Regions from separate parts of the Citrobacter amalonaticus genome, predicted to be linked through region 2. Evidence: predicted binding sites of a transcription regulator. Region 2 holds the regulator's gene; each other region holds the start of a gene.
What was found. Region 2 encodes Fur, which represses iron uptake genes when iron is present. Its sites were predicted from a motif close to ATAATAATGAGAACNACTATCAA; they were not measured.
Positions count from the first base shown of each region.

Region 1: the regulator Fur is predicted to act here: its motif matches at 4,158-4,180, upstream of AL479_RS22150 (TonB-dependent siderophore receptor).
Region 3: the regulator Fur is predicted to act here: its motif matches at 3,876-3,898, upstream of exbB (tol-pal system-associated acyl-CoA thioesterase).

Region 1 covers NZ_CP014015.2:4,587,625-4,597,755, reverse strand. Annotated here, with positions in the region: gene AL479_RS23910 (YciY family protein) at 1-115, shown strand, start outside; gene AL479_RS22165 (YciI family protein) at 157-453, opposite strand; gene tonB (TonB system transport protein TonB) at 666-1,382, shown strand; gene yciA (acyl-CoA thioester hydrolase YciA) at 1,431-1,829, opposite strand; gene AL479_RS22150 (TonB-dependent siderophore receptor) at 1,929-4,115, opposite strand; gene AL479_RS22145 (septation protein A) at 4,292-4,831, opposite strand; gene AL479_RS22140 (YciC family protein) at 4,887-5,630, opposite strand; partial or broken gene AL479_RS22135 (YkgJ family cysteine cluster protein) at 5,659-5,736, opposite strand; gene ompW (outer membrane protein OmpW) at 5,989-6,627, shown strand; gene AL479_RS22125 (hypothetical protein) at 6,734-7,009, shown strand; gene AL479_RS22120 (GGDEF domain-containing protein) at 7,085-8,548, shown strand; gene trpA (tryptophan synthase subunit alpha) at 8,585-9,391, opposite strand; gene trpB (tryptophan synthase subunit beta) at 9,391-10,131, opposite strand, start outside.
Region 2 covers NZ_CP014015.2:3,416,091-3,426,221, forward strand. Annotated here, with positions in the region: gene tcuC (tricarballylate/proton symporter TcuC) at 1-1,114, opposite strand, end outside; gene tcuB (tricarballylate utilization 4Fe-4S protein TcuB) at 1,169-2,308, opposite strand; gene tcuA (FAD-dependent tricarballylate dehydrogenase TcuA) at 2,295-3,698, opposite strand; partial or broken gene tcuR (tricarballylate utilization LysR family transcriptional regulator TcuR) at 3,796-4,720, opposite strand; gene fur (ferric iron uptake transcriptional regulator) at 4,851-5,297, opposite strand; gene fldA (flavodoxin FldA) at 5,578-6,108, opposite strand; gene ybfE (LexA regulated protein) at 6,258-6,551, opposite strand; gene ybfF (esterase) at 6,680-7,453, opposite strand; gene seqA (replication initiation negative regulator SeqA) at 7,644-8,189, shown strand; gene pgm (phosphoglucomutase (alpha-D-glucose-1,6-bisphosphate-dependent)) at 8,213-9,853, shown strand; gene AL479_RS16505 (nuclear transport factor 2 family protein) at 10,002-10,131, opposite strand, start outside.
Region 3 covers NZ_CP014015.2:2,589,268-2,599,398, reverse strand. Annotated here, with positions in the region: gene AL479_RS12640 (aldo/keto reductase) at 1-527, shown strand, start outside; gene AL479_RS12635 (TIGR00645 family protein) at 571-1,065, opposite strand; gene AL479_RS12630 (ESA_00282 family adhesion-associated protein) at 1,137-1,640, opposite strand; gene AL479_RS12625 (hypothetical protein) at 1,745-2,152, shown strand; gene AL479_RS12620 (hypothetical protein) at 2,152-2,583, shown strand; gene exbD (TonB system transport protein ExbD) at 2,648-3,073, opposite strand; gene exbB (tol-pal system-associated acyl-CoA thioesterase) at 3,080-3,814, opposite strand; gene metC (cystathionine beta-lyase) at 4,064-5,251, shown strand; gene yghB (DedA family general envelope maintenance protein YghB) at 5,391-6,050, shown strand; gene AL479_RS12590 (AraC family transcriptional regulator) at 6,102-7,001, opposite strand; gene yqhD (alcohol dehydrogenase) at 7,195-8,358, shown strand; gene dkgA (2,5-didehydrogluconate reductase DkgA) at 8,463-9,290, shown strand; partial or broken gene AL479_RS12575 (DASS family sodium-coupled anion symporter) at 9,446-10,131, shown strand, end outside.

The sequences.
Region 1 (10,131 bases), 1.2 Mb from region 2:
TAAAGCGCGTTGGCTTGAAGGACAGTCGCGTCGGAATATGCGGATCCACTCAATCAGAAAATGTGTCCTGAACCAGCAACGTAACTCGCTGCTGTTTGCGATCCATAGCCTCTGAGTGAACAGGGCACCGCATGCGGTGCCCAATGAACACGTCTTTCAGAACGTCTTCTTAAAGGGTTTCACCGAAACCTGCGCGTAAACCCCGGCGGCAACATACGGGTCAGCCTCGGCCCAGGATTTCGCCTCTTCCAGCGAGTCAAATTCAGCAATCACCGTGGAGCCGGTAAAACCTGCCGCACCGGGATCGTTGCTATCTACCGCTGGCATGGGGCCTGCAGTCAGGAGACGTCCTTCGTCGTGAAGCAACTGTAGTCGTGCCAGATGCGCGGGGCGGACGGAAAGACGCTTTTCAAGTGAGTTCTGATTATCTTGCGCGTAGATGACATAAAGCACGGATAGGGCTCCTTGTTCGGTAAAAGTGCTAAATACGTTATTTGAAAGGTCCCTTTACTGCAACGCAAAGATGACAGCCTTGTTAAGGCCGTACAATTGTCAGGGAGTTTTTAGGATAAAAATGGCGCTTATGGCGATGGCTTATTGAATATGATTGCTATTTGCATTTAAAATCGGGGCCTGGTTTTTCAACTGAAACGATTATGACTTCAATGACCCTTGATTTACCTCGTCGCTTCCCCTGGCCGACGTTACTCTCCGTTGGCATTCATGGCGCTTTAGTGGCGGGACTCTTGTATACCTCGGTACATCAGGTTATTGAACTGCCTGCCCCTGCGCAGCCCATCTCCGTAACGATGGTTTCGCCAGCCGACCTGGAACCACCGCAGGCGGTCCAGCCGCCGCCGGAACCGATTGTCGAGCCTGAACCCGAGCCGGAGCCGATTCCCGAACCGCCCAAAGAGGCGCCGATTGTTATCGAGAAACCGAAGCCTAAACCCAAGCCAAAACCGAAGCCGGTGAAAAAGGTGCAGGAGCAGCCGAAGCGTGATGTTAAACCTGCCGAGCCGCGCCAGGCGTCGCCGTTTGAGAACACCGCGCCTTCGCGTCCGGCCACCAGCACCGCGCCGGCAACCAGTAAGCCGACGGTGAGTGTTCCGGCAGGTCCACGGGCGTTGACGCGTAACCAGCCGCAGTATCCGGCGCGCGCCCAGGCATTACGCATTGAGGGGCGGGTAAAAGTGAAGTTTGATGTCACGGCCGATGGCCGGGTGGACAACGTACAAATCGTATCAGCGCAACCGGCCAACATGTTTGAACGTGAAGTGAAGAATGCGATGCGCAGATGGCGCTATGAAGCCGGTAAACCGGGTTCAGGGCTGGTCGTGAATATCGTCTTCCGCCTGAACGGCACCACGCAAATCGAGTGATCGTGACGCGCTAAGAGAAAAGCCTCCACAATGGAGGCTTTTTTGTCATTATTGCGCCGGAAGCGGGCGGGGTTTACCGTCCGGATCCACCGCGACGTAGATAAACAGCGCTTCTGTCGCTTTGTAGCGCTGGCCAATCGGCTCTGACGCCACTTTCTTCACCCAGACTTCAATATTGATGCTGACGGAAGTGGTTCCGCGCTTCACGCAACGGGCGTAGCAGCACACCACGTCGCCGACGGCGACCGGGCGCAGGAAGCTCATTCCTTCCACGCGGACGGTCACCACGCGACCATGGGCAATCTCTTTGGCCTGAATGGCACCGCCAATATCCATCTGCGACATCAGCCAGCCGCCAAAAATATCACCGTTGGCATTGGTATCGGCAGGCATAGCCAGTGTGCGTAAAACCAGTTCGCCCTGCGGGGCGTGAATTGTTGTTGTCATTGTAAAACCGACTGTAGAAAAAAATTCCAGCCGCGATGCTACTATGATTTTAACATGGAGAACAGAGGGGAAACGCCCGCGAGACGGGCGTTTGGGTGATTAGAATGACATCGTTACGCCCGCATAGTAAGCGCGTCCGGGTTCGTTATAGGTTGAGGCGCCATCGTTTTCACGATAGATCTGCTTGTCGAACAGGTTGCTGATCCCGGCGTTCAGGCGAAGATTTTTCGTCATCTGGTAATTAGCGCCGAGTCCGACAACCGCATAGGCACCAATTTCCTTATCCGACATGGCACCCGTCTCATTGCGCGTTTCAGCATACTCGCGCGGTTTTTGTCGACCGTACTGCGTCCACTGTAGCTGCGTGGAGAGCTTGTCGTTCACCTGCCAGTCGAGCAGGGTATTAATGGTGTATTTCGGGATCACGGAGAGCGGGTTACCGGTGTCCTTGTTCTCGGATTTGATCATATACGTCGCGTTGGTGCGCCAGCTTAACGTCTCCGGCACCAGCGGGATCACCACGTTACCTTCCAGACCTTCGACAATCGCTTTGCCGCCATTTTCCCATTGCAGGATGTTATTCCCGTTGGAGGCGTAACCGATAATATCGGTCCCGGCGACAATCTTGTTCTTATAGTCGTTACGGAACCAGGTGATTCCCGCATCCCAGCCAGCGTAATTAAATTCCAGACCGATCTCTTTGTTAATACTGATTTCCGGGTCCAGATCCGGATTGCCCAGCAGATAACAACTGCCGGTGGCGATCGTATTTGGACAGCCGTTGCCGCGCGTGGAGAGCAAATATCCCTCGCTGGACTGATACAGGTTTGGCGCTTTAAAGACGCGCGCAATCCCGGCTTTCAGCTTGAACAGATCGCCCAGTTCCTGCGACATATTCAGACTGGGGCTCCAGTTGCTGCCAAATTCATCGTGATAGTCAAAACGGATCCCCGGAATAATATCCGTGCCAGGCCGCGCTTCGATATTATCTTCCAGATAGATACCGGTGAGCGTGGCGCTATTTTTGGTGCTGCGACTGGAGGCATCACCGGAGACATTGCCAATCTGCACGCCGGATGCGCTGGTGGCCTGCATAGACGCCGGATCGTTGAGTTCGTCACGGTTCCACTCCGCACCCAGCGTCAGGGTTTGATCAACCAGCCAGAAGACAGGGATGTTGAGTTCTCCGGAAGAACGATAGGATTCCAGGCGGCTGGTGGCGTATTCGGTGTTATTGATCATCCCTTCCACTCTACCGGTCGAGCCTTCCTGCATTCGGGTATTGTTGGTTTTTTCGTAGTAGACGCCGAATTTGGACTGTCCCCAGTCCCAGATGCCGTTATGCGTCAGTCCCCACGACTGACGATACATCCGGTTGGTTTCATCGCCGTAGAGGGTACTGACCAGCCCGTCAGGACTGACGTTGCTGTTGCTGTACTGCGTATCTCCGGCATAGATATTACCCTGACGGCTGTAGCTGTAGTCGAAATCCACAATTTGCTGTGGCGTCAGTTTCCAGGAGAGTAGGGCGTTGATGTCTTTATTGCGTACCCCTTCGCGCCCTGCGGCATAGGATCCATTTTGCTGAGTATTAATATCCGCCGCATCGGCGTCGGTTTTGTTGATGTTGCCGTACAGACGCATGGTGAGAACATCGTCAATGAGCGGACCGCTCAGATTGAAGTTCGCACGTTTGGTGGCACCTTCTTTGCTGTTCTCGGGCTGGTTGGTATAAAGAGACAGCGAGCCATGCCAGTCGTTCGTTGGCTGTTTAGTGATGATATTGACGACGCCACCCGCCGCACCGGAACCGTAACGTGCCGCTGCTGGGCCGCGCAGAACTTCAATACGTTCGACCATCTCCGCCGGTACCCAGTTTGTATCACCACGGGTATCACGCTCGCCGCGCCAGCTATAGCGTACTGAGTTTCGCGAGGTGACCGGCACGCCGTCAATCAGGATCAGCGTGTTTTCCGGACCCATGCCGCGAATATCAATCTGACGGTTATTTCCCCGACTGCCGCTGGCGCTGTTGCCCGTCAGGTTCACACCGGGCATGGTGCGAATAATATCGGAGAGGTCGTTGACCGGCGGGGATTTTTCAATGTCTTTGGCGGTGATAATAGAAACGCCGGGTTGCTGCTTGAGGGCTTCTTCGGCGGTGGCCTGGACGACCATCGTTTCACCGTCATTCATGACGTCGTCTGCGGCGAATGCATTTCCGCTTAATGCTGTGGCAATCAAAAGCGCCAGAGGGCGTGGAGAAATTTTTGTTATCGTATTCATCAACTGACATCCATATTGTTTAAAATGCGATACGGAATATCAATGATAATTATTATCATTACAATGTTATGAAGGCAATCTCCATAATATCTTCATGATTCATGCAATTTCGGGTAAGTACGTCAGGGATTGTGCAGAAAGCAAAACCAGGCCCATAGGCCTGGTCTGATGGGCGTTTACGATTTGTCTTCTTGCGGGAGATGGCGATAGATATAGACGCCACTCAGCAGGGTAAAGATCAGCGTCAGCGCGGTGAGGCCGAATACCTTAAAGTTCACCCAGATATTTTGCGGCAGCCAGAAGGCGATGTAGATATTGGCAAGCCCACACAGAATAAAGAAGATGGCCCACGCGAGGTTGAGCTTCGACCAGACCGGCTGCGGCAGCGTCAGTTCTTTACCCAGCATGCGCTGGATCAGCGGTTTTTTCATGATCCACTGGCTAACCAGAAGCGCACCGGCAAACAGGCCGTAAATCACCGTCACCTTCCATTTAATAAATTCATCGTTATGGAAGAAGATGGTCAACCCGCCGAACACGGCTACCAGAACAAAGGTGATCAGCGCCATTTTTTCAACTTTGCGATAGCGGACCCAACTGTAGATGAGCACGATAGCCGTTGCGACAATGAGCGCCGAGGTGGCCGCATAGATGTCATACACTTTGTAAAAAACAAAGAAGACCACCAGCGGTAAAAAATCAAGAAACTGCTTCATTCTTCGATTCCGTAATCAAACGCGTCGGGCATTTCTGCCGGCGACGCAGACAGGGTTATTGGCGAATCAACATATACAGACGGAACAGGTAGATGAGCAATATGGCGGAGATCAGATTGCTCAACGTATTCGCGATAACGGCGCCAACGTTAGGGTCAAGGGCGGCGAAGCTGGAGGCAAACAGCAACAGTAGCGTTTTTGCCAGCAGCCAGCCCATCACCGCCGGGGCGACCAGTCGCATATTAGACCACGCCAGACGCATACTGTTGCGCATTGCGGCGAAAACACCCATTTTATCCTGCACCAGCATAATCGGCGCAAGCGCCAGCAGGATAGCCAACAGGATGCCTGGTACCACGACCAGCATAATCCCGAGCTGTACCAGCAGGGTGGTCAGTAAAATCAGGATGAACAGACGCGGCAGGATCGGCGCACTGGCACCGATCGCGCGCAGGGCGCTGACGCGATGACCCGCTGAAATTAACTGAATCATCAGCAGTACGCCACCGGCCAGGACGGCATTACCAATCAGTCCTGAAAAGGTGGACGCTGCCGAGGCGCGCAACAGGATCTGCTGCTGCTCCGGCGTCATGTTTTGCACCAGTTCGAACAAACCCACGCTTCCCGCAAGATGATCCCCTTCACTCAGTTGCGCAATCTGCGCATCGCTGGGTGAGAAGGCATGCCCTAATACCACCGTGATGAACGCGCACAGCAGCGAGATCAGCAGGATGGTTAAAAATTGATTACGGAAAAAATTCCCGGTGTCACGGTATACGGACTGCGCCGTGATAGACATGCACTCTCCTTGAGTTCTGCAGGTGTTGTTAAGCGGTCAATTGTACCCTGGATAACTGCGCAGTGGCAGCATCAAGGGGTGTATGGAAAAGCATATCTTTGTAAAGCCAGAGTAATTTGAACAACAAATCCACAGCGTGATGACGTTGCCGCCACAAAAATTAAGAAAATACTTTCACCTTGTAAATATTGCAAAATTGATCTGAACAGGAATAACCAGGATTTTGAATGCTACTTCTAACTTAATCTGGATCAATAAATGTTAAATTACACGGCCTAATGTGATCCAGGTTAGATCACTTATTACTCCAATGTAGGTATATTCGTGACGCATTTATAACCATAACGATGGAGCGGGTATGAAAAAGTTAACAGTGGCGGCATTGGCAGTAAGTACTCTTCTCTCTGGCAGCGTTTATGCGCATGAAGCTGGCGAGTTCTTTATTCGCGCCGGTTCGGCGACGGTAAGACCGACGGAAGGCGCGGACGGCACCTTAGGCCATTTAGGCGGCTTTAACGTCAGTAACGACACGCAGCTGGGTCTGACATTCACTTACATGGCGACCGAAAATATCGGTGTTGAACTGCTGGCGGCGACGCCATTCCGCCATAAAGTGGGCACGCAGTTGACCGGTGATATCGCCACCGTTCATCACCTGCCGCCAACCCTGATGGCGCAGTGGTATTTCGGTGATTCCAGCAGCAAGCTGCGTCCGTATGTCGGTGTTGGGGTTAACTACACGACCTTCTTTAATACTGACGTCAATAAGAATGGCAAAGAGACCGGCGTTTCCGATTTGAGTCTTAAAGATTCCTGGGGTGCAGCAGGTCAGGTCGGGATGGACTATCTGATCAACCGTGACTGGCTGATTAACATGTCAGTCTGGTACATGGATATCGATACCACCGCGGACTACAAGCTGGGTGGTGTTAAGCAGCATGACGATATTCGCCTCGATCCGTGGGTGTTTATGTTCTCAGCGGGTTACCGTTTCTAAAAAAAGTCACAACAAATAAAAGCGGGCGCCTTTAGCCCGCTTTTTTTATGCGCCGCGAACAGAACTGCTATCTTTTCTAACAGGCACGCTCTGTGAGTATTGCATCATGAAATTAACACCGTCTTTGCTGGAACAAAAAATCGCGGCGCTTGAGCAGTCACCGACGGGTGAAAACAGCCTGTTTTATCTGCAGGTCTCACGATCGTTACTGGAAGCGATGCGCAAAATTGACTCGCTGGAGAAAGCGCTCGCCACGCCCATCCGCTTACCCTCTTGTAGCGCCAGTCCGGTGTGTGAAATTGAGGCCGGATACGCCGCTGGCGTGAGCGATTGCCGCACTGCCATTCGTCATGCGGGTTATCTGATAGAAGGGGATGATTAACCGTTCTGACCTGTACTGCGTGGGTGAAATCGAATACCGTAGTGATAACAGCGTGTTGATGCTCAGGGTGCCTTGGTGAAAATTGTGCAGGACAGTTTAAGAAACAGACAGGCACTTATTATTTCAGCGCTAATCACGCTGCTTTTTACGTCGCTTTTCCTGTTCATTATTTATGAGCAGCGACTGGCGACGGTCAATGAAGGGATGAACCGCCTGCAAACGCGGATGCTCGATATCTTCAATGATAATGAAATGATCGCGGATGCGACCGGCGTACGCTATCGGCAGATTAAAAGCGCTGGCCAGTGCGGCCAGATGTCGCAATTGACTCCCCGTGGGGAGGCCTGGGGAATTAACGCCGACAGCAAACGCATTCATTCCGCAACGGGTGCGATGGTAGCGCGTGAGCCGACGTTAAACGCGTTGTGTATGTATACCGCCGCTGAGTTTATTCGCGGCAGGGTGAACGCGCTTAATCCGGGTAATTTCGATGCCCATCGCTACGTTATTGCCGAGGATGCAAGCTATTTTTACTGGTTCACTCCCGCCGATGCTAAAGCGTTTGATTATCACTCATCGAAGATGGCGCGTAATATTTCCAGTTTCTTTCTTCCTCCCGTCGATTTTTACACCCGTCTGCTGGAAAAGAACGTCAAAACGAAAGCCTTAAGCTCTACGGATTTTTATGACGATAAAATCACGGATGAGAAAGCCTTCAGCGTCGTGAGTTATATTTATGACCTTTCTGGCAATGAGATCTCCGACCATATCGTAGGCTATCTGGTTTACGATCATGCGAAGCCGGAACTTCAGGAGGCATTACGCGATGCCTTCGATGGACAGGTGCCGCACGGACTGAACGTTTCGCTGGTGAATACTCTGAATCAGCAGTCGCTTTGTCTGACGGGGGAGTGTAAGAAGCGCCCGGAAATCGCCTTCAAGGTGCTCTCCGAAAAGTATGTCATTCACTACGCCATCTCGCTCAGCGGGTTTGCGATGCATGACACTCAGGCGGGGCTGCTGATCCTGATGGCGCCGTTCTTCTTTGTACTGATCATGATGGGGTTAAAATCCTGGCTGAATGAGAGCGATCTGAAAATCTACATCGACTCGTTGACGGGCTGCTTCAACCGTAAAATTCTCGACATCATCAAGCGGCGGGATCTTTCTGACTGTTCGGTGGTGCTGGTTGATTGCAATAAATTCAAGGCAATTAACGATACCTGGGGACACGTCGCCGGGGACAGAGCGCTACAGATCATTGCCAACCGGATGTTGTCCAACACCCGCACCAGCGACGATCTGGTGATTCGCACCGGAGGGGATGAATTCGTGATTGTACTGTATCACGCGAAAACGGCCGATGCGGTCGCCATCGCCGAACGTATCGCCCATCAAATCAATGCGTATCAGTTTATCGTGCAGGACACGCTGGTGCCGCTCTCCATCTCCTGGGGGGTTGCCGAAGTGAATGAGGGAATTGATGATGCCATTCAGTATGCGGATGGCGAGATGTACAAAATGAAGCAGGCCAAATAATGAGACCGCCAGTGCGAGTCTGGCGGTCCCGGTGTTTTATCGGCGGGTGGCGGCTTTTAACCCGCTGACGAATGTCTTCAGTTCAGCCAACATCTGCTCAGGTTGTCCGACGTTCTTTTCAATGATTTTAACGATCGCGGAACCGGAGATTGCGCCAGCGGCGCCTGCGTCAATGGCGGCGGAAACCTGATCCGGCGCCGAAATACCAAAGCCCTGCAAAGACGGCGCGGCGTTGTACTCTTTCAGTTTCTCTACCAGATGATGTAAAGGCAGCGCGGCGCGATTTTCTGCGCCCGTCACGCCCGCGCGCGACAGCAGATAGGTATAACCCCGGCCATAAGAGGCGATCTGGCGCAGCAGGTCATCATCGGCATTCGGCGGGCAGATGAAGATCGGCGCAACGTTGTGGCGCAATGCGGCCTGACGGAATGGCGCAGATTCTTCAATCGGTACGTCGGCAACCAGCACGGAGTCGACGCCGACTTTTTCACACTGCGCGTAAAACGCGTCAATGCCTTTGCTGAACACCAGGTTCGCGTACATCAGCAGGCCAATAGGAATAGTCGGGTGCTTTTCGCGGATGGCGGCCAGCATCTCAAAACAGCGGGTCGGCGTGACGCCAGCGGCAAATGCGCGCAGCGTGGCGCTCTGAATGGTCGGGCCATCAGCGAGCGGATCGGAGAAAGGGATCCCTAACTCCAGCGCATCCGCACCCGCCTCAATCAGAGCATCGATAATGTTCAGCGACTGCTCAACGCCTGGGTCGCCGAGGGTCACGAAGGGAACAAAAGCACCTTCCTTGCGATCGTTCAGTTGTGCAAACAAGCTTTCATAGCGTTCCATCAGATTTCCCCTCGCGCTTTCAGAATATCGTGTACCGTGAAAATGTCTTTGTCGCCACGACCGGAAAGGTTAACCACCAGCAGTTGCTCTTTTTCCGGGTTCTCGCGCATCATTTTCAGCGCGTGGGCCAGGGCGTGTGACGACTCGAGCGCCGGGATAATGCCCTCGTGCAAACAGAGCGTTTTAAAGGCGTCCAGCGCTTCGTCGTCGGTGATCGACACGTAGTCGGCGCGACCAATGCTGTTCAGGTACGCATGCTGTGGGCCGACGGACGGGAAATCCAGACCCGCAGAGATGGAGTAGGACTCCTCGATCTGTCCCTCATCCGTCTGCATCATCGGCGCTTTCATACCGAAATAGATCCCGACGCGACCGTGCTTCAACGGCGCACCGTGCTCACCGGTTTCAATCCCGTGACCACCGGGTTCTACACCAATCAGCCCAACGTTTGGCTCATTAATAAAATCGGCAAACATCCCGATTGCGTTGGAACCGCCGCCCACGCAGGCGATCACCGCATCCGGCAGGTGACCCTCTTTTTCGAGGATCTGCGCTTTGGTTTCTTCGCCGATCATGCGCTGGAATTCACGCACGATGGTCGGGAATGGGTGCGGGCCAGCAGCGGTACCGAGCATGTAGTGCGCGGTTTCGTAGCTACCAGACCAGTCGCGCAGCGCCTCGTTACAGGCGTCTTTCAGCGTGGCTGAACCACTGTGAACCGGGATGACTTCGGCACCCAT
Region 2 (10,131 bases):
GACTAAAGGCCAGTGAAAAACCCACGGTTCGGACATACACCGGCATCACTTCGGTTAGTGCGGCTACCATCGCGCCGTTGTACATGCCGAAGAAGAACGAGAACCAGAGCAGCACCAGCGTCATGCGGGTGAAGTCGGGTGCAGCGGTAAGCCAGTTCATGACCGGCCAGGTAGTGATGAGGGCGAGCAAGGTGATGCCCATCAGCACCGGACGACGCCCGATCCGGTCAGAGATGGCGCCGCCAATCGGCAGCCAGATGAAGTTAGAAATCCCCACCAGCATGGTGACTACCAGGCTGTCACGCGCGCTCAGGTTCAACACCGTTCTCCCGTAAGTGGGGGTATAAACGGTAATAAAATAAAAGGTCGTGGTCGTCATCGCCACCAGCAGGGTACCCGCGGTGATAATGCGCCAGTTTTTAGCAATGGTGGTAAAAATTTCCCGGGTGTCGGGGCGGTGTTTACGTTGTAAAAAGGCTTCCGTTTCCTGTAGCGAACGTCGAAGAACAAAAATCAGCGGAATAATCATACAGCCAATGAAGAACGGGATTCGCCAACCCCATTCGGAGATTTCATCGTGTCCCAGCGTGGCATTCAGACCGTAACCGATCAGCGCGGCGACCACGATCGCCACCTGCTGGCTGGCCGATTGCCAACTGGTGTAAAAGCCTTTATTGCCTGGCGTGGCGATCTCAGAAAGATAAACAGAGACGCCACCCAGTTCGACGCCGGCAGAAAATCCCTGTAGCAGACGTCCCACCAGGACCAGCACGGGAGCCAGCAGGCCGATAGTCTGATAACCCGGAACGAGGGCGATGAGCAGCGTGCCGCAACCCATAATCGCCAGGGTGACCATCAACCCCTTCCGTCGGCCAATCCGGTCAATATACGCCCCCAGTACAACTGCCCCAATGGGGCGCATTAAAAAACCGGAGCCAAAAACGGCAAAGGTCAGCATGAGGCCAGCGAACTCACTTTCGGCGGGAAAAAACGTCTTTGCAATATAGGTGGCGTAAAAACCAAACAGAAAAAAATCGAACTGTTCGAGAAAATTACCGCTGGTCACACGCAGTATTGCGCCGAACGTGCCGGCGCGCGATGGTTGTTGAGTCATTGAGGTTGCTCCACTGTCTTATCATAATTATGTATAGAGGTAAGAGTGTGCGGGTCAGTCGCCTGCGACCCCCGCCTGTTTTCCACGTCGCTTCTCAATCGCCCATTTGAGTAAAGACGCGCAGCGGTAAAATCCGTGGGCAAATTTTCCGTATGGGATGGTCAAAAAAAGTGCCATGACCACGCCAAGATGGAGGGCAAGCAGGATCCCCATCCATGAGGTGTCTCTTCCCGCCAGCAGACCTAAACCGGTCAGGCTGGTCAGGAGCAGCAGTAAAATAAAGCCGCGATCCATCGGTTTCTGTCGCGCGTCGCCATGCAGTGGCGAGCGCTTAAGGTTTAACCACAGCAGGCCTGTCGGGCCGACAATTAAACCGATTCCTCCGAGCGTGCCAAGCATGACCGGCGCGCTGAAGAACGGGTAGGGGGCTTCCCATCCGGCGAAATAGTGATAACCGGTCGCCACCACGGTCGCGGCGAAACAGAGCATAAAGCCGTAGAAGGTGAAATGGTGGAAACGACGACGCATCAACGTGAAAGCATCGTCCGCGTCGTTGCAGCCTTTGCCATGTCCACCGTCGAGGTATTTCAGCGTCAGCACATTGTGTGAGGCTTCGGCTATTTCCGCCGGACGCGGCCCGACGGGAGAGATCTCGCGCCAGAAGCGGATCACCCCTGCCATCAGTAAACCGATCGCCAGCATGAAAACCGAGCCAAACATCCATGCCAGCAGGTTGTGCGGGAAAATTTGGTAGAAATCACCGGCCAACGGCGGGTGGAGCAGCGATCCCTTCAGCCCCATCGCGAGGAGTAAAAAGAGGATCAGACCAAAGACCAGCGCCAGCGTCACGGTGACGCCAGCCCGGCGATACAGCGCCCCGAAGGCCGCCGGTTGTGCGTAGTGTTGATACGTTTCCAGACGCACTTCCGCCATCGCTTTCGGTACGTTGATCGCAAACTCATGCGGCGGTGCATACTGGCAGGCGTGCAGGCAGGCGCCGCAGTTATGGCACAGGTTTGCCAGATAATTAATGTCGGCTTTGCCAAATTCCAGTCGTTGAGTCATCGCCGGGAACACGGCGCAAAACCCTTCGCAATAGCGACAGGCGTTACACACCTGCATCACCCGCTCGACTTCAGCCTCTGGCTCGGTGAGGATTTTGGCTTCGATGATCAGTTTTTCAAGCTGCTTCATGATGCGCCTCCTTACGTGCTGCCTGCGCGGCTTCTTTACCTGCGATGCGACCAAACGTGGTGCCGATGGACATGCCGACACCGGCGGTATAGCCCTTGCCCAGTACGTTGCCTGCCATCATCTCACCGGCAACGAACAGGTTACGGCTGGGGACGCCTGCAAAATGGACCGCAGCATGTTCATTCACTTTCAGTCCCAGATAGGTAAAGGTGATCCCTGGTCGCAGGGCATAGCCGTAGTAGGGAGGTGTATCAATGGGGCGCGCCCAGTGGGTTTTCGGTGGCGTCAGGCCCAGCGTTGCGCAGTCGTCCAGCGTCGTGTGATCAAACTGACCCGGCTGACAGGACTGGTTGTAGTGCTCCACGGTATGGGTAAAGCGTTCGGGATCCAGCCCTAGCTGGCGGGCCAGTTCATCCAGCGTATTGGCCTGTGCGCCGGGGAAAACTGGCGGCATAAAGTGGCCGATCGCTTTGCTGTCGATGATGGAGTAGCCAATCTGCCCTGGCTGGTGGGCAACCAGACGCCCCCAGATGGCATAACGTTTCGGCCAGAAATCTTCGCCTTCATCGTAAAAGCGTTCCGCATCCCGGTTGACTACCACGCCAAGTGAGACGCAATCCACGCGCGTGCAAATGCCGCCATCATACAGCGGGGCCCGGGCATCAATCGCCACACAGTGGGACTGGGATGGATCGCCGATGATGTCAGCCCCGGCGTCGATCATAAATTTGAGCAAGACGCCCTGATTAAAGCGGGTGCCGCGAATGAGGAAGTTATCGGCTGGCCATTCGCCGCGTGCGTTCTCTCCCCAGGCGTCACGCAGCCATTCGCGATTGGATTCAAATCCACCGGCGGCGAGTACGCAGGCTTTTGCCTCAATGCGCTCGTGACCTGCCAGGGCTGCGACGAAATCGCCATGATGCAATTCAAGCGCCTGCACCGGCGTGTTGTAGCGAATCTGTACCCCCAGCTTTTCTGCGCTGCGGTAATAAGCGTTCACGAGGGCTTTACCGCCGCCCATGAAAAAGGCATTGGTACGCGCGACGTGCAGCGCACCAGAGAGTGGGGGCTGAAAATTGACACCATGCTGGCGCATCCAGTCGCGACACTGTGAAGAGGTACGGATCACCAGGCGCGCCAACGCTTCATTGGTATTGCCTTCGGTGACACGCCAGAGATCCTGCCAGAACTCCTCTTCGGGATAACTCTCAACCAGCACATCCTGTGGCGCATCGTGCATACAGCGTAAATTGCGCGTGTGTTGGGAGTTGCCGCCGCGCCATTCCCGGGGCGCGGCCTCTAACAGCAACACGGAAGCTCCTGCCTCACGGGCGGTTAAGGCGGCACATAACGCGGCATTACCACCGCCAATCACCAGTACATCAACCATCGTCTACTCCATTACCATTTAACTATTTGTTAAATTTGTAATTGAAATGTATACGTACAGGTTGTATGGGCGCTATGGCGGGAAGCTAAAGACCTGTTTAGTGAGCGTAAAGGGTCGCACCCGGCCAACTGCCGGTTTCCACAAGTTCACGCATCACTTTTGTGAGTATCACGCGGGCTGCAAGACCGGCGGGGGTGAGTTCATCGTCAGACAGACTGACCAGAAAATTAGGGCGGCTGAGTATGGGATTATGGACGCCAATCACTCTCAGCGCTTCCCTCTCAAGATGCGAAATGGCAGCACCTGGTTGCAACGTGGCGCCAAGTCCGCTGCGAACGGCGCGCATCAGTAACGTCAGGCCATCAATTTCCGTGGCGATATCCACCTTCAGTCCGTGTTCCTGACAAATGGCCTCCAGTCGGCCGCGCAGTCCGTGGCCCAGGCTTGGCATGATCAGGGGAATATTCGCCAGTTGAGCAGGGGTTATGGTGTCATCCGGAATCGCCGCCAGCAGGTCATGCGTGCCAATCAGAAAAAGTCGCTCTTCGAGAACCGGCCTGGCGCTCCAGCGCAGGATCTTCTCTTTCTGAAAAACAACGGCCAGATCAATCTGACGGGTGTTGATCATCCGTTCCAGATTACCCGACAGGCTTTCCACCACATGCAGGCGAACGTCGGCGTAATGTTCCCGCATGGCATGAATAAACGGCATTCCCAGGACGGAGGCCGTGCTGGGGGCCATACCGACGCTGACGTGTCCGGACAGACGCGCATCGCGCGCGGCCAGAATAGCATCATCAGCATGACGCAACGCCAGCTGTGCCTGCGAGTAAAAGGCCAGACCGGCGGGTTGGCGTTACGCCACGCGAGGTTCGCTGCAACAGACGAATGGCGAGTTCGTTTTCCAGCCGCGTCATCTGCTGGCTGAGCGCGGAGACGCCGATGTCGAGATCGAGCGCCGCGCTGCCCATACTGCCGGTTTCCACAATACGGACAAAATAACGTAGCTGGCGAAGTTCCATTTCGATTCTCCGGACAAGGCAGGGGGAGATTTTACATTAAAGCAACATGCTGTCAGAAGAAAGCGCAGAGTGGCGAATGGCGCGCATAAAAAAAGCCAACCGACAGGTTGGCTTTTCAGAATAGTGCAAATTATTTCGCGTCGTGCGCGTGTTCGTCTTCGCGGCAATCGCCTTCAGCGCAGTGGCCGTACAGATAAAGGCTATGGTTCGTCAGACGAATGCCATGTTTTGCTGCGATCTCACGCTGGCGTGCTTCAATAGAATCATCACTGAATTCGATCACTTTGCCGCAATCGAGGCAAATAAGGTGATCGTGATGATGCTGCTGGGTCAGCTCAAAAACGGATTTGCCGCCTTCAAAATTGTGGCGGGTTACGATCCCGGCGTCATCAAACTGGTTCAGCACGCGATACACGGTCGCCAGACCAATTTCTTCACCCATGTCGATCAGTCGTTTATATAAATCTTCCGCACTGACGTGATGGTTTTCCGGTTCCTGAAGAACTTCCAGAATCTTTAAACGAGGAAGCGTTACTTTCAGGCCAGCCTTCTTTAATGCGGTATTGTTGTCAGTCATGCGGAATCTGTCCTGTTGCTAAACGATTCACTTCATACAAGAAGTGACAGAAATTGCACTCGAGATAATGCGTTTCATTATAGGACTGCCGTGTCTAAATGAAAACTGCAAGCCTCTGGCAAATGTTAATAAATAGTCGGTATTGCCTGGAAATGAGAGCGCCACCTAAAAACTCCCGCACATTGTACAGGGATGGGCAAGAAAGTTACAAATTTGTAGCAATTATTTTGATTGGTTCTGTCTATTGATGCGGCGCAAACATTGTCTGCGCCGCCGTACATCAGGCGTTGATGATCTCGTCGAGGTGCAGTTCTTCAGAAATCTGCTTCACCCATTTTTCCACGCGCTCGGCGGTCAGTTCCGGCTGACGGTCTTCGTCAATCGCCAGACCGACAAAATGGTCGTCATCCGCCAGACCTTTGGAGGCTTCAAAATGATAGCCTGCGGTCGGCCAGTGACCCACGATAGTTGCACCGCGCGGCTCAATGATATCGCGGATCGTGCCTAACGCGTCGCAGAAGTATTCTGCATAATCTTCCTGATCGCCGCAGCCGAACAGTGCGACCAGTTTGCCGTTAAAATCAATGTCTTCGAGGGTAGGGAAGAAGTCATCCCAGTCGCACTGCGCTTCACCGTAGTACCAGGTTGGAATGCCAAGCAGCAGAATGTCGTAGCCTTCGAGATCTTCTTTGCTGCTTTTTGCAATGTCATGCACATCGGCAACGTCTTTACCAAGCTGTTTTTGAATCATTTTTGCGATATTTTCGGTGTTCCCGGTGTCGCTGCCGAAAAAGATGCCAGTGATTGCCATGAGTAAAGTAACCTCTTGAAACTTATTGAAATGGTGGTGGCGAATTGCCCACAGATAAGGGCAATCATAGCAGAACAGTCAGGTATGCGGAAATAGCAAACGCATACGAGTGCACTCCATGCTACATGAAAGTGGGAAATGGGATGATTTCAGGCAAGATCCTGGCCGCGTAGTGCCGCCAGTTGGGCCATCAATATCTCTTCGATCAGTTCACTGCGGCTCATCTCTCGGGATTCCGCCAGCTCATTCAACGCATCAACCGCTTCCGCGTTGAGTTTGAGTTCGACACGCTTAAGACCGCGAACTTTGTCGCGTTTGAGTTGATTACGCTTATTAATGCGCAGCTGTTCATCGCGCGAAAGCGGATTGGTTTTCGGTCGTCCCGGGCGACGCTCGTGCGCGAACAGATCTAGTGTCGTACGGTCCGTTTGTTCTTTGGCCATGATATTGGTGACTTCGGGGAAACAATCAGCCAGGCCTCTGCCCGGATGGATAGCGCGCCATCATACATCAGCGAATGAGGCGCGCCAACGTTCGCACGCGTAATCGCGCACGGACGCTGAGTTTTTAATCAGTTAGCCGTTTCATTAAGATAACGACGGATGGCGCGCAGCACCGCCTCCGGTTTTTCGGCATGCACCCAGTGACCGGCTCCGGCAATGACGTGCGCACGCGCCTGCGGGAACTGCGCCAGTAAATCGGCGCGATATGCTTCGGTGACATAAGGGGAGTTGCCGCCGGGAATAAACAGTGCCGGATGATCCCAGGCCGGTATTGTCTCCCAGCCGACGATATGCGGATACTGCTCCCACAGCACCGGCACGTTGAAGCGCCATTCGCCGTCAACGAACGATTTCAGCAAAAACTGAATCACACCTTCTTCATTAAGATGTTCGCGCATGATTGCAGCCGCCTGCTGACGGGTCTTTGCCGGCGATGCCGTCACCGCGTTGATGGCGGTGAAAATTTCGTCATGGCGACGGACGTGGTAATCCACCGGGGCAATATCGATCGCCACTAAACGGGCGATGCGTTCCGGGGCCAGCGCGCTGAGCGCCATCACCGCTTTTCCCCCCATCGAATGACCAATAAAGGTGGCTTTTTCGATGTGTTGCGCATTCAGCGTATCTAACAGATCCTGCGCCATTGCCGGGTAGTTCATCACCGGGTCGCGCGGAGAAAGGCCGTGATTACGCATATCGACCTGAATGATGTCATGGTCGTTCACCAGGTCACGAGCCAGCACGCCCAGATTGTCCAGGCTGCCAAATAAACCGTGAACCAGTACGATGGGATAATTATTGTGCAGGTTTTGTGCGGATTGCGCTCGGATATTCAATTTCATGGCAAAGTTCTTTTTTTCGCTCTGTCGGGTTAGGGTATTATGTTGACCATTCTGCCACTGGGCTGCAACCACTTCGGTTTTCTCCGAGTTTTTTGTTCAGCCGGGTTTGACGCTATTCGCTGTTGGGATTTGCCCCTATACTCCCAACGATTTGTATTTCAGATCAGATAAGACACCGCACTGGATTAAGATGAAAACGATTGAAGTTGATGATGAACTCTACAGCTATATTGCCAGCCACACGAAGCATATCGGCGAGAGCGCATCCGAGATTTTACGGCGTATGTTGAAGTTTTCCGCCGCATCACAGCCCGTCACGCCAGTGACAAAAGAGGTTCGCGTCGCGCAGCCGGTTGTTGCCGAGGCGAAACCCGTCAATCTTGTCAAAGATAAAGTGCGCGCTATGCGTGAACTGCTTCTGTCCGATGAATATGCCGAACAGAAGAAGGCCGTTAACCGCTTTATGCTGGTGCTGACTACACTCTATACACTGGATCAACACGCGTTTGCTGAGGCAACGGAATCGTTGCATGGCCGTACGCGTGTCTACTTCGCGGCTGATGAACAGACGCTACTGAAAAACGGTAACCAGACCAAACCCAAACACGTGCCCGGCACGCCGTATTGGGTGATCACCAACACCAACACCGGCCGTAAATGCAGCATGATTGAGCACATCATGCAGTCAATGCAATTCCCGGCGGAATTGATTGAAAAGGTTTGCGGAACAATTTAATCCATGCAGAGAAGGACCAGGCAATGGCAATCCACGACCGCGCAGGCAAACCTGCGCAACAGAGTGATTTGATTAACGTCGCGCAACTGACGTCACAATACTATGTACTGAAGCCCGCAAAAGGAAATGCGGAACACGCGGTGAAGTTCGGCACCTCCGGACACCGTGGCAGTGCAGGCCGTCATAGCTTCAACGAGCCCCATATTCTGGCGATTGCGCAGGCTATCGCGGAAGAACGTGCAAAAAATGGCATTACGGGTCCGTGCTACGTGGGGAAAGATACTCACGCACTGTCTGAACCGGCGTTTATCTCCGTGCTGGAAGTGCTCGCAGCGAACGGTGTCGACGTGATTGTTCAGGAGAACAACGGTTTTACCCCCACGCCCGCGGTGTCGAATGCCATTCTGGTCCACAACAAAAAAGGCGGTCCGCTGGCTGACGGTATTGTGATTACGCCGTCCCACAACCCGCCGGAAGATGGTGGCATTAAATACAACCCGCCTAACGGTGGCCCGGCAGATACCAACGTCACGAAAGTGGTGGAAGATCGCGCGAATGCGCTGTTGGCTGACGATCTGAAAGGCGTGAAGCGTATTTCTCTGGATGCGGCGCTGGCGTCCGGTCATGTCAAAGAGCAGGACCTGGTACAGCCGTTCGTTGAGGGGCTGGCGGATATCGTCGATATGGCGGCGATCCAGAAAGCCGGTCTGACGCTGGGCGTGGATCCGCTGGGCGGTTCCGGTATTGAATACTGGAAGCGTATCGCAGAGCATTACAAACTGAATCTGACCATCGTAAACGATCAGGTTGATCAGACTTTCCGCTTTATGCATCTCGATAAAGATGGCGCAATCCGTATGGACTGTTCCTCTGAATGTGCCATGGCCGGTTTGCTGGCGCTGCGCGATAAGTTCGACCTGGCGTTCGCCAACGATCCGGATTATGACCGTCACGGTATCGTCACTCCGGCGGGGCTGATGAATCCGAACCACTATCTGGCGGTGGCTATCAACTACCTGTTCCAGCATCGTCCGCAGTGGGGCAAAGACGTGGCTGTCGGTAAGACGCTGGTCTCTTCGGCAATGATTGACCGCGTGGTTAACGATCTGGGTCGTAAACTGGTCGAAGTTCCGGTGGGCTTTAAATGGTTCGTTGATGGTCTGTTTGATGGCAGCTTCGGCTTTGGCGGCGAAGAGAGCGCGGGAGCATCCTTCCTGCGTTTCGACGGTACGCCGTGGTCTACTGATAAAGATGGGATCATCATGTGCCTGCTGGCAGCGGAAATTACTGCCGTCACCGGGAAGAATCCGCAGGAGCACTATAACGAGCTTGCCGCCCGTTTTGGTGCGCCGAGCTACAACCGTCTGCAGGCAGGCGCAACGTCGGCACAAAAAGCGGCGCTGTCTAAACTGTCTCCGGAGATGGTCAGCGCCAGTACGCTGGCTGGTGACCCGATCACCGCGCGTCTGACGGCGGCACCAGGTAATGGTGCGTCGATTGGCGGTCTGAAAGTCATGACCGACAACGGTTGGTTCGCGGCGCGCCCGTCTGGTACAGAAGATGCGTACAAGATCTATTGCGAGAGCTTCCTCGGCGAAGAACATCGCAAACAGATCGAGAAAGAAGCGGTCGAAATCGTCAGCGAAGTGTTGAAAAACGCCTGAGCTGGAAAGCCGCATTAAAAAAGGAGCCGTAAGGCTCCTTTTTTATTTCCGAACACTTTTCCCGTAGGCTGCTGCCGGTGCTGTTTGATTGCCTGATGGCGCTACGCTTATCAGGCCTACGCTCGCACGTTGGCGGAAGTCCGCGTGGTTACTGGGGGAGCTTATACGCCTGACGCGCTAATAACTTCCAGTCTCCGGCGCTGTCTTTTTTCATCACCAGCATCACGCCGATTTTTACTTCGCCAGGTTTTCCACTGTCGTTGGTTTTGGCCTCCAGA
Region 3 (10,131 bases), 830 kb from region 2:
CGGAACGGACGCAAAAAATGGCAGAGCTTTTACGCGAGTGGAAGATCCCGCTGCTAATCCATCAGCCTTCTTACAACCTGCTGAACCGCTGGGTGGATAAAAGCGGTTTACTGGATACGTTGAAAGCCAACGGCGTGGGCTGCATCGCCTTTACGCCACTGGCGCAGGGATTGCTCACCGGGAAGTATTTGAACGGTATCCCGGACGGCTCACGTATGCAGCGCGAAGGGAAGAAAGTGCGGGGTCTGACAGAGAATATGCTGACGGAAGCTAACCTCAGCAGTCTGCGTTTACTGAATGAGATGGCGCAGCAGCGCGGTCAGTCAATGGCGCAAATGGCGCTTAGCTGGCTGCTGAAAGACGATCGCGTCACTTCCGTGCTGATTGGCGCGAGCCGTCCGGAGCAACTGGAAGAAAACGTTCAGGCGTTGAAAAATCTGTCGTTCACCGCAGAAGAGCTGACACAGATTGATAAGCATGTCGCTGACGGCCAACTGAACCTCTGGCAGGCATCGTCCGATAAGTAACGTTCAGCGCCGGGTAGCGACAACGGCTGCCCGGCCTGTTCTGTCAATGCTTATGGCGAGTTAACCGGTCAAGATAGCCCATCACAAACGCCGACAAGACGAAAGTGAGATGGATAATGACGTACCACATCAGCTTGTTATCCGGCACGTTTTTCGCATCCATAAATACCCGCAACAGATGAATGGAAGAGATGGCGACAATCGAGGCCGCAACTTTGTTTTTCAGTGAGGTCGCATCCATCTTCCCCAGCCAGTTCAGCTTTTCCCGTCCCTCAGCGATATCAAGCTGCGAGACGAAATTCTCATAGCCGGAAAACATCACCATCACCAGCAGTCCCCCGACCAGCGTCATATCCACCAGCGACAGCAGCACCAGAATCAGGTCAGCTTCTGCCATCGAAAAGATATTGGGCAGAACATGAAAAATTTCCTGAAAGAATTTTAGCGCCAGCGCAACCAGCGCCAGCGACAAACCAAAGTAGACCGGGGCCAGCAGCCAGCGAGACGCATACATAACGTTTTCGAGAAAGCGTTCCATAAATTCCTGTGATGTAGCAAAAACCGGGCGACAGTATATCCCAACAGTGCAACATCAGATCAACATCCTCCTCAAACTTCGTCGGGATTGATCCACGGGCGCTGATACTCGGGCCACACCAGTGCCACCAGCGACGGATACGCCTCGACGCTAAACTCCCGAAAGCACTGGCGTAAGTTCAACACATCGAGATCGGAATGGGGGACTTTTTCGCCGTTGAGACAGCGTTTTTTTATCGTGTCGTAGTATTTATACACCGCTGAATTGAGATCGCTGCAGCGTCGCTGGGCGTCAAACAGCCCTGGCGTGTCATTCAATTGCGCCATCGTCATGCGTTTTATTGTTGCGTGAAGGAAATCAATATATTCGTGATTGACGCGCCAGTACCATACCGGTGTAATAGCATTCATCAGCGCGGAAAAATGGTCCTCCCCCTCTTCTTTAGTCAGCGGTATTGATTGAGTCGCAGAGGCCAGTTCTTCAGCGTTGCGCGGTTTATTAAACTCGCGCATTAATAAAAGCACGCCGCCGGTCAGCAATAGCAAGGTAATGACAGAATAAAAAATACTGTTCATAGAATGACTCCATTTTTTTTGATTCTAAAATTACCCCATGTTATTGTCAACGCGACCTGCCAAATAAAAATAACTATACATTTGATATTAAAGGATATTGTGACATGCTGCCCGAGCACCTTGTCCCACCGCGTTTTCATCTGTCATCCTCAGGTCAGACGGAAGAAACAGCAGAAAATAATGATAATTTCACTCAGGGAAAAACAACCCTCAGCGATTACGAGGTCGATATCTTAATAAGCACAACCGCCACCGGGCAATCTAAAAATATCCTGCTCGAAGAACGTGACCGTCATTTTAAAGAACGTCTTGAGCGAGTGGCGAAAATTGAGACTTTCGCTCGGGTTATTAATGCGTTACAGGCTGAAGGCGATATCGATGCCCAGACCTTAAGTAAAATAATCTCTGAAATGACCACGCATATAAATGAAAACGGCAACGAAATTTGGCTTAATTTAATTACCCGGGAGAAAGACTCGCCCCTTTTCTATTCTCTGGACGACGAACAATGATTAAAGATGTTGAAGATAACAATGTCTATTTGGCTTTAGATGAGAATAAAAGCGATCAATTTATCTTAAAGCAGAATCTTGCCGCGCTCATCGCCAATAAAAACGCGGTCCTCGAAAGCGTAGCGCAAGAAGTGACTTCTATTCCTGCGGCGCTGGTTCGTCTGAAATGGCAGAACCGGCGGGAAATATACGCGCTTCAGGTGAAGGAAGAGATTTATGGCGCGACGATCAACGCCATTATCAAACAGAACCCGGCGCTGGGTGATAAAATCATGGCGCGGCTGGAGAGCACCTGGCAGCATTTGCTGGCTCGTGAGACCGCTACGCTGCGACTGACGCGCAAACTGGCCGAAGGAAATACCCGCACGATTACCATCACCACCGTTGCGCTCAATGAACACCAGGTACAAACCCGGCGCGACGGGCAATAAAAAAGCCGGGCAGCGATAACGCCTTACCCGGCTTTTCTTCTCATTGTGCCCGTGGCGACAACGATTATTTCGCTTTCGCGACCTCTTCGCCGACCAGACCGATCTTCAGATAACCCGCCTGATGCAGCGTGTCCATCACCTTCATCAGGGTTTCATAGTCGACGGTTTTATCCGCACGGAAGAAGATCGTGGTGTCTTTCTTCCCTTCGGTCAGCGCGTTCAGTTCTGCCACCATGGTCTCGTCCGTCACCGGATCGTTACCAATAAACATGCTGTTGTCCGCTTTGACCGACAGATACACCGGTTTTTCCGGGCGCGGTTGCGGCGTACTGGAGGACGCAGGTAGATTGACCTTCACATCCACAGTCGCCAGCGGTGCAGCCACCATAAAGATGATCAGCAGTACCAGCATAACGTCGATGAACGGCGTCACGTTGATTTCATGCATTTCACCGTTATCGTCCAGATTTTCATTAAGACGCATTGCCATGAAACATTACCCTACACGTAATTTCTGCGCGGTACGCACCGGATGGGCAGATGCGCTTGCATCCAGATCCAGGTCGCGGCTTTGCAGTAACAGCACCTGTGCTGCCACATCGCCCAGCATCGCTTTAAGACCGCCAATCTGGCGGGCAAAGATGTTATAGATAACCACTGCAGGAATGGCCGCAACCAGACCGATGGCTGTCGCCAACAGTGCTTCTGCAATGCCGGGGGCGACGACGGCGAGGTTAGTGGTCTGCGTTTGCGCAATCCCAATGAAGCTGTTCATGATACCCCAGACCGTACCGAACAGGCCGACAAACGGTGAAATCGCCCCAATGGTCGCCAGGTAGCCATTTCCGCGTCCCATATGACGTCCCGCCGCCGCAACGCGACGCTCCAGACGAAAACCGGTACGCTCTTTAATCCCTTCGTTGTCTTCACTGCCCTGAGACAGTTCCAGTTCGTTCTGCGCTTCATTGAGCAATTGGGTGCTTAAGCTTTTGGCACCAAAGTTTGCTGCAATATCGCTTGCCTGATCCAGAGAGCGGGCTTCCGCCAACAGTTGTTGTTCGCGCTTAAGCCGACGCTTCTGGGAGAAGAACTCCACGCTCTTACTGAAGAAGATAGCCCAGGTGACCACTGACGCCAGAATCAGACCAATCATCACGCACTTAACCACGATATCGGCGTGCTGATACATACCCCAGACGGAAAGATCCGTCTGCATCAAATTATTACCCACTCTGTATCTCCAGGACGCAAATCACAAATTCTGAGCGTAATAATATCAAAACGACGTCGAATTGATAGTCGTTCTCATTACTATTTACATAGTGCCGCACCTTTGGTTTCTTTTCCTTGCGCTTACGCAGTAAAACGTCACGGGAGGCGATTTTGATAAAATATTGTGCTTTATCCCGTTCCTGAGGATGCGCATTTTTCCATTCGTGATAGTTTAGACGTCCAGACGTATAAAAACAGGAAACACAACATGGCAGATAAACAACTGGACACCCGACTGGTCGGCGCAGGGCGCAGTAAAAAATACACGCTGGGCTCGGTGAATAGTGTGATTCAGCGCGCTTCTTCGCTGGTTTTTGAAACGGTCGAAGCCAAAAAGCACGCCACCCGCAACCGCGCCAACGGCGAACTCTTTTACGGACGTCGCGGCACATTAACCCATTTTTCGCTGCAGGAAGCGATGTGCGAACTCGAAGGCGGCGCGGGCTGTGCGCTGTTCCCCTGCGGCGCAGCGGCCGTCGCCAATACGATTCTGGCTTTTGTCGAACAGGGCGATCACGTGCTGATGACCAATACGGCCTATGAGCCGAGCCAGGATTTCTGCACCAAAATCCTCGGCAAACTGGGAGTGACGACTGGCTGGTTCGATCCGCTGATTGGCGCTGACATTGTTAAACATCTTCAGCCCAACACCAAAGTCGTGTTCCTCGAGTCTCCGGGATCCGTGACCATGGAAGTCCACGACGTCCCGGCAATTGTCGCCGCTGTCAGACGCGTTGTGCCGGACGCCATCATTATGATCGATAACACCTGGGCGGCAGGCATATTGTTTAAAGCCCTCGACTTCGGCGTTGATATCTCGATTCAGGCCGGGACTAAGTACCTGATTGGTCACTCGGATGCCATGGTCGGCACCGCCGTTTCGAACGCCCGCTGCTGGGATCAATTGCGTGAGAATGCCTATCTGATGGGACAAATGGTCGATGCCGATACGGCCTATATGACCAGCCGCGGGCTGCGCACCCTGGGCGTGCGTCTGCGCCAGCATCATGAAAGCAGTCTGAAGATTGCCGAATGGCTGGCTGCCCATCCGCAGGTCGCACGGGTCAATCATCCGGCGTTACCAGGCAGTAAAGGACACGAATTCTGGAAACGTGACTTTACAGGGAGCAGCGGCCTGTTCTCATTTGTGCTAAATAAAAAGCTCAATAATGACGAGCTGTCCGCTTATCTGGATCACTTCAGCCTCTTCAGCATGGCCTATTCGTGGGGCGGTTTTGAGTCGCTGATTCTGGCCAATCAGCCTGAACAGATTGCAGAAATTCGCCCGGAAGGGGGTGTGGATTTCAGCGGCACGCTGATTCGTCTCCACATTGGTTTAGAGAATGTTGACGATCTGATGGCAGATTTAGCCGCCGGATTTTCCCGCCTCGTGTAAAATTGACGCCAATGGACATCTGTGCAGACACGTCGAGCGAAATTGTCTGCATTTGTTGCGCCCGGGATCAAGTCATCCGGGCCTGTTCAGGAGTACAATAGGATCATTAAGGCGTAAACGCTGTTCCACAGGAAAGTCCATGGCTGTCATTCAAGATATTATCGCTGCGCTCTGGCAACATGATTTTGCCGCGCTGGCGGACCCACATGTTGTTAGCGTCGTCTACTTTGTGATGTTCGCCACGCTGTTTTTAGAGAATGGCCTGTTACCGGCCTCATTTTTACCCGGCGACAGCCTGCTGCTCTTAGCGGGCGCATTGGTCGCGCAGGGCGTCATGAGCTTTGTCCCTACCCTGCTGATCCTGACGACGGCGGCCAGTCTCGGCTGTTGGCTCAGTTATATTCAGGGACGCTGGCTGGGCAATACGCGAACGGTAAAAGGCTGGCTGGCGCAACTTCCGGCGAAATACCACCAGCGCGCGACCTGCATGTTTGACCGTCACGGTCTGCTGGCGCTGCTGGCGGGACGTTTTCTGGCGTTCGTGCGCACGCTGCTGCCCACCATGGCGGGGATTTCCGGACTCTCTAACCGCCGCTTCCAGTTTTTCAACTGGCTGAGCGGTCTGCTGTGGGTCGGCGTGGTCACCAGCTTTGGCTACGCACTCAGCATGATCCCGTTTGTGAAGCGCCATGAAGATCAGGTCATGACCTTCCTGATGATCCTGCCCATTTTTCTGCTGGCGGCGGGGTTGATCGGCACGGTGGTGGTGGTGATTAAGAAGAAATACTGTAGCGCCTGACCTGAATCCAGCCGGATGACGCGTCGCTCATCCGGCTGACTCGCAATAACGTTAACTCCCCTGCATGGTGCGGATCCGCGCCGCATCTTCTCCCGGCGTCACACCAAAATAGCGTTTAAATTCACGACTGAACTGCGACGCGCTTTCATAACCCACCCGCATTGCCGCCGCACTGGCCTTCATGCCGTCGTGAATCATCATCATCCGCGCTTTATGTAACCGATAGGTTTTCAGGTACTGCAACGGCGATGTGCTGGTCACTGACTTAAAATTATGGTGAAACGCAGAGACGCTCATGTTGGCTTCGGCCGCCAGTTGCTCGACGTTGAGGTTTTCGGTGTACTTATTTTCAATGCGCTTGAGCACGCGACTAATCAGGCTGAAATGGGTCTGACGACTCACCAGCGCCAGCAGCGCGCCGCCGCGTGGCCCGGTCAGCACGTGATAGAGGATTTCACGGATAATCTGTTTACCGAGAATCCGCGCGTCCAGCGGTCGCTCCATAACGTCGAGCAGACGTTCTGCCGCGCAGAGGATCTCCTCAGAGAGCGTGGCGGAGTTGATCCCGCTTGCCGCCATCGACGGCTGAAAATGTTCGTCCTCGCCAATATCCATCAGCAGTTCCTGCAATTGCAGGATATCGACATTGATGCGAAATCCGGCGAGCGGTACGTCCGGTGTCGCATAGGTTTCACATTCGAAGGGTAAAGGTACGGTTAGCAGCAGGTACTCATTGGTGTCGTAACGGAAAACCCGCTCATTGATGTAACCGATTTTATGGCCGGAAAAGAGAAATATGATGCCGGGGTCGTACATCACGGGTGTCCGTAAACCCGGTTCTGTACCATACAGCAGACGGATGTCCGGCAGCAGCTCACTGAGCTTATGTTCATTGCTTTTCAACTGCTTAACTTTATCTGTCAGCAGTAAACAGATCTCTTCGCGGTTCATAACGGGTTATTTTCTCAACGGATGACGACGCCTTGATTGTGCGCAAATTTATCGCTTTTCTCCAGCACTCTGGAGAAATGGGCAAGACATTGGCAGAAATGAGCATTGAGAGGATAGCCGCGCACGACCACAATGTTCTCCATCCGGCAGACCCACCTGCCCTCTTTTTTTTACCCACATAAGGGAACGAGCAATGAATAACTTTAATCTGCATACCCCGACCCGCATTCTGTTTGGTAAAGGCGCAATCGCTGAACTGCGCGCACAAATCCCACAGGACGCACGCGTGCTGATCACCTATGGCGGCGGCAGCGTGAAAAAAACTGGCGTACTGGCGCAGGTACAGGATGCGTTGAAAGGGATGGACGTGCGTGAATTTGGCGGCATCGAACCTAACCCGTCGTATGAAACGCTGATGAAGGCAGTCAACATCGCCCGTGAAGAGAACATTACCTTCCTGCTGGCCGTCGGCGGGGGTTCTGTTCTTGATGGTACCAAATTCATCGCCGCTGCCGCCCACTATGCGGATGGCGTTGACCCGTGGCACATCCTGCAAACCAGCGGTAGCGATATCAAAAGCGCCATCCCGATGGGCTCTGTGCTGACGCTACCGGCAACCGGTTCTGAATCCAACAAAGGCGCGGTTATCTCGCGCAAAACCACCGGCGACAAGCAGGCCTTCCATTCTGCCCATGTGCAGCCGGTCTTTGCGGTACTGGATCCGGTTTACACCTACACCCTGCCGCCGCGCCAGGTGGCAAACGGCGTGGTTGATGCGTTTGTGCATACCGTTGAACAGTACGTCACGTATCCGGTTGATGCCAAAATTCAGGATCGCTTCGCGGAGGGCATTCTGCTGACGCTGGTGGAAGATGGCCCGAAAGCGCTGAAAGACCCGGAAAACTACGATGTACGTGCGAACGTCATGTGGGCAGCCACCCAGGCGCTGAACGGCCTGATTGGCGCAGGCGTGCCGCAGGACTGGGCAACCCATATGCTGGGCCATGAACTGACGGCGATGCACGGTCTGGATCACGCTCAGACGCTGGCGGTTGTTCTGCCCGCGCTGTGGAATGAAAAACGCGATACCAAACGCGAAAAACTGCTGCAATATGCTGAGCGCGTATGGAACATCACCGACGGTTCTGAAGATGAGCGTATCGATGCCGCCATTGCAGCCACCCGCAATTTCTTCGAGCAACTGGGCGTCCCGACTCGCCTGTCAGGCTATGGCCTTGACGGCAGTTCAATCCCGGCCCTGCTGGCGAAACTGGAAGAGCACGGCATGACGCAACTGGGTGAGCATAAAGACATTACCCTGGACGTCAGCCGCCGCATTTACGAGGCAGCCCGCTAAGCTTTTTTCACCTCTGACTTTCGTTTTTGGGCATTTCGTCCAGACTTAAGTCACCTTACATCACCGGAGTCCCCCTCCGGTGATGAGCACATGAAGGAGGAAAAATGGCAAACCAAACCGTAATTAAGCTTCAGGATGGCAACGTAATGCCCCAACTGGGGTTAGGCGTATGGAAAGCCGGTAACGACGAGGTCGTCTCCGCCATTCATAAAGCACTGGAAGTCGGCTATCGGTCCATAGATACCGCCGCCGCATACAAAAATGAAGACGGCGTCGGCAAAGCGTTAGCCAGCGCAGGTCTCCCCCGCGATGAGTTGTTCATTACCACCAAGCTGTGGAATGACGATCAGAAACGCCCCCGCGACGCGTTGATGGAGAGTCTGGAAAAACTCCAGTTGGATTATCTCGACCTGTATCTGATGCATTGGCCGGTTCCGGCAATCGATCACTATGTTTCCGCCTGGCAAGGCATGATCGAGCTGCAAAAAGAGGGGCTGATTAAGAGCATCGGTGTGTGTAATTTCCAGGTTAACCACCTCCAGCGTCTGATTGACGAAACGGGCGTTACGCCGGTGATTAACCAGATCGAACTGCATCCGCTGATGCAACAGCGCCAGCTACATGCGTGGAATGCGACGCATAAAATCCAGACGGAATCCTGGAGCCCGCTGGCACAGGGCGGCGAAGGCGTTTTCGATCAAAAAATCATTCGTGACCTGGCAGATAAGTACGGTAAGACCCCGGCACAGATTGTCATTCGCTGGCATCTGGATAACGGTCTGGTGGTGATCCCGAAATCCGTCACGCCATCGCGTATCGCTGAGAACTTCGACGTCTGGGATTTCCGTCTCGACAAAGACGAACTCGGTGAGATTGCGAAGCTCGATCAGGGCAAACGCCTGGGCCCCGACCCGGATCAGTTCGGTGGCTAATTCCCTTCTTTCAGGCCCGGCTCTATGCCGGGCTTTTTCGTTGACATATTGAGAAACAATTAACGCCAGGTTTTCGGTGTATTTTCCGCGCATCTCAGTGCAGCATACCTTCCAAATAACCCTTTAATTATCAATGGTTATTATAAATATAAACAATCCATATTAAATATTTATAGGTGTCAAAACCGTGGCGGAAAACAATCCTCAGAGCGTCAAATGGCTCCCATTAATTCTAATTCTTCTCATTGCCGTCATACTCTGGCAACTGACCCCACCCACTGGGTTAAGTACACCAGCCTGGCATTCGGCTATTATCTTCGTTGCTACCATTGCTTCGATTGTCGCGAAAGTCTTGCCTATCGGCGCGGTAGGCATTATCGGGATTACGGTTTTTGCCCTCGCTTATGCCGCAGGGGATAAAACGGCCAGTGGGGCTATCTCAACAGCTCTGAGTGAATTAAACAGCTCGCTGATCTGGCTTATCGTCGTCGCCTTTATGATCGCCCGTGGTTTTATTAAAACCGGGCTGGGGCGACGGATTGCCTTACAGATGATTCGTCTGCTAGGAAAAAGAACGCTGGGGCTGGCATATGGTCTGGCCTTTGCCGACCTGATTCTCTCGCCAGCCATGCCCAGCAATACCGCACGCTGTGGCGGCGTTATTTATCCTATTGCCGATTCGCTGGCGCGCAGCTTCGATTCACGCCCGGAAGATGAGTCACGCAGTAAAATCGGGACGTTCCTGATCACTTGTATCGGTAACGTCAATGATGTGACTGCCGCCCTGTTTATGACTGGCTATACCGGGAACCTGCTGGCGGTAAAACTGGCTGCGAACGCT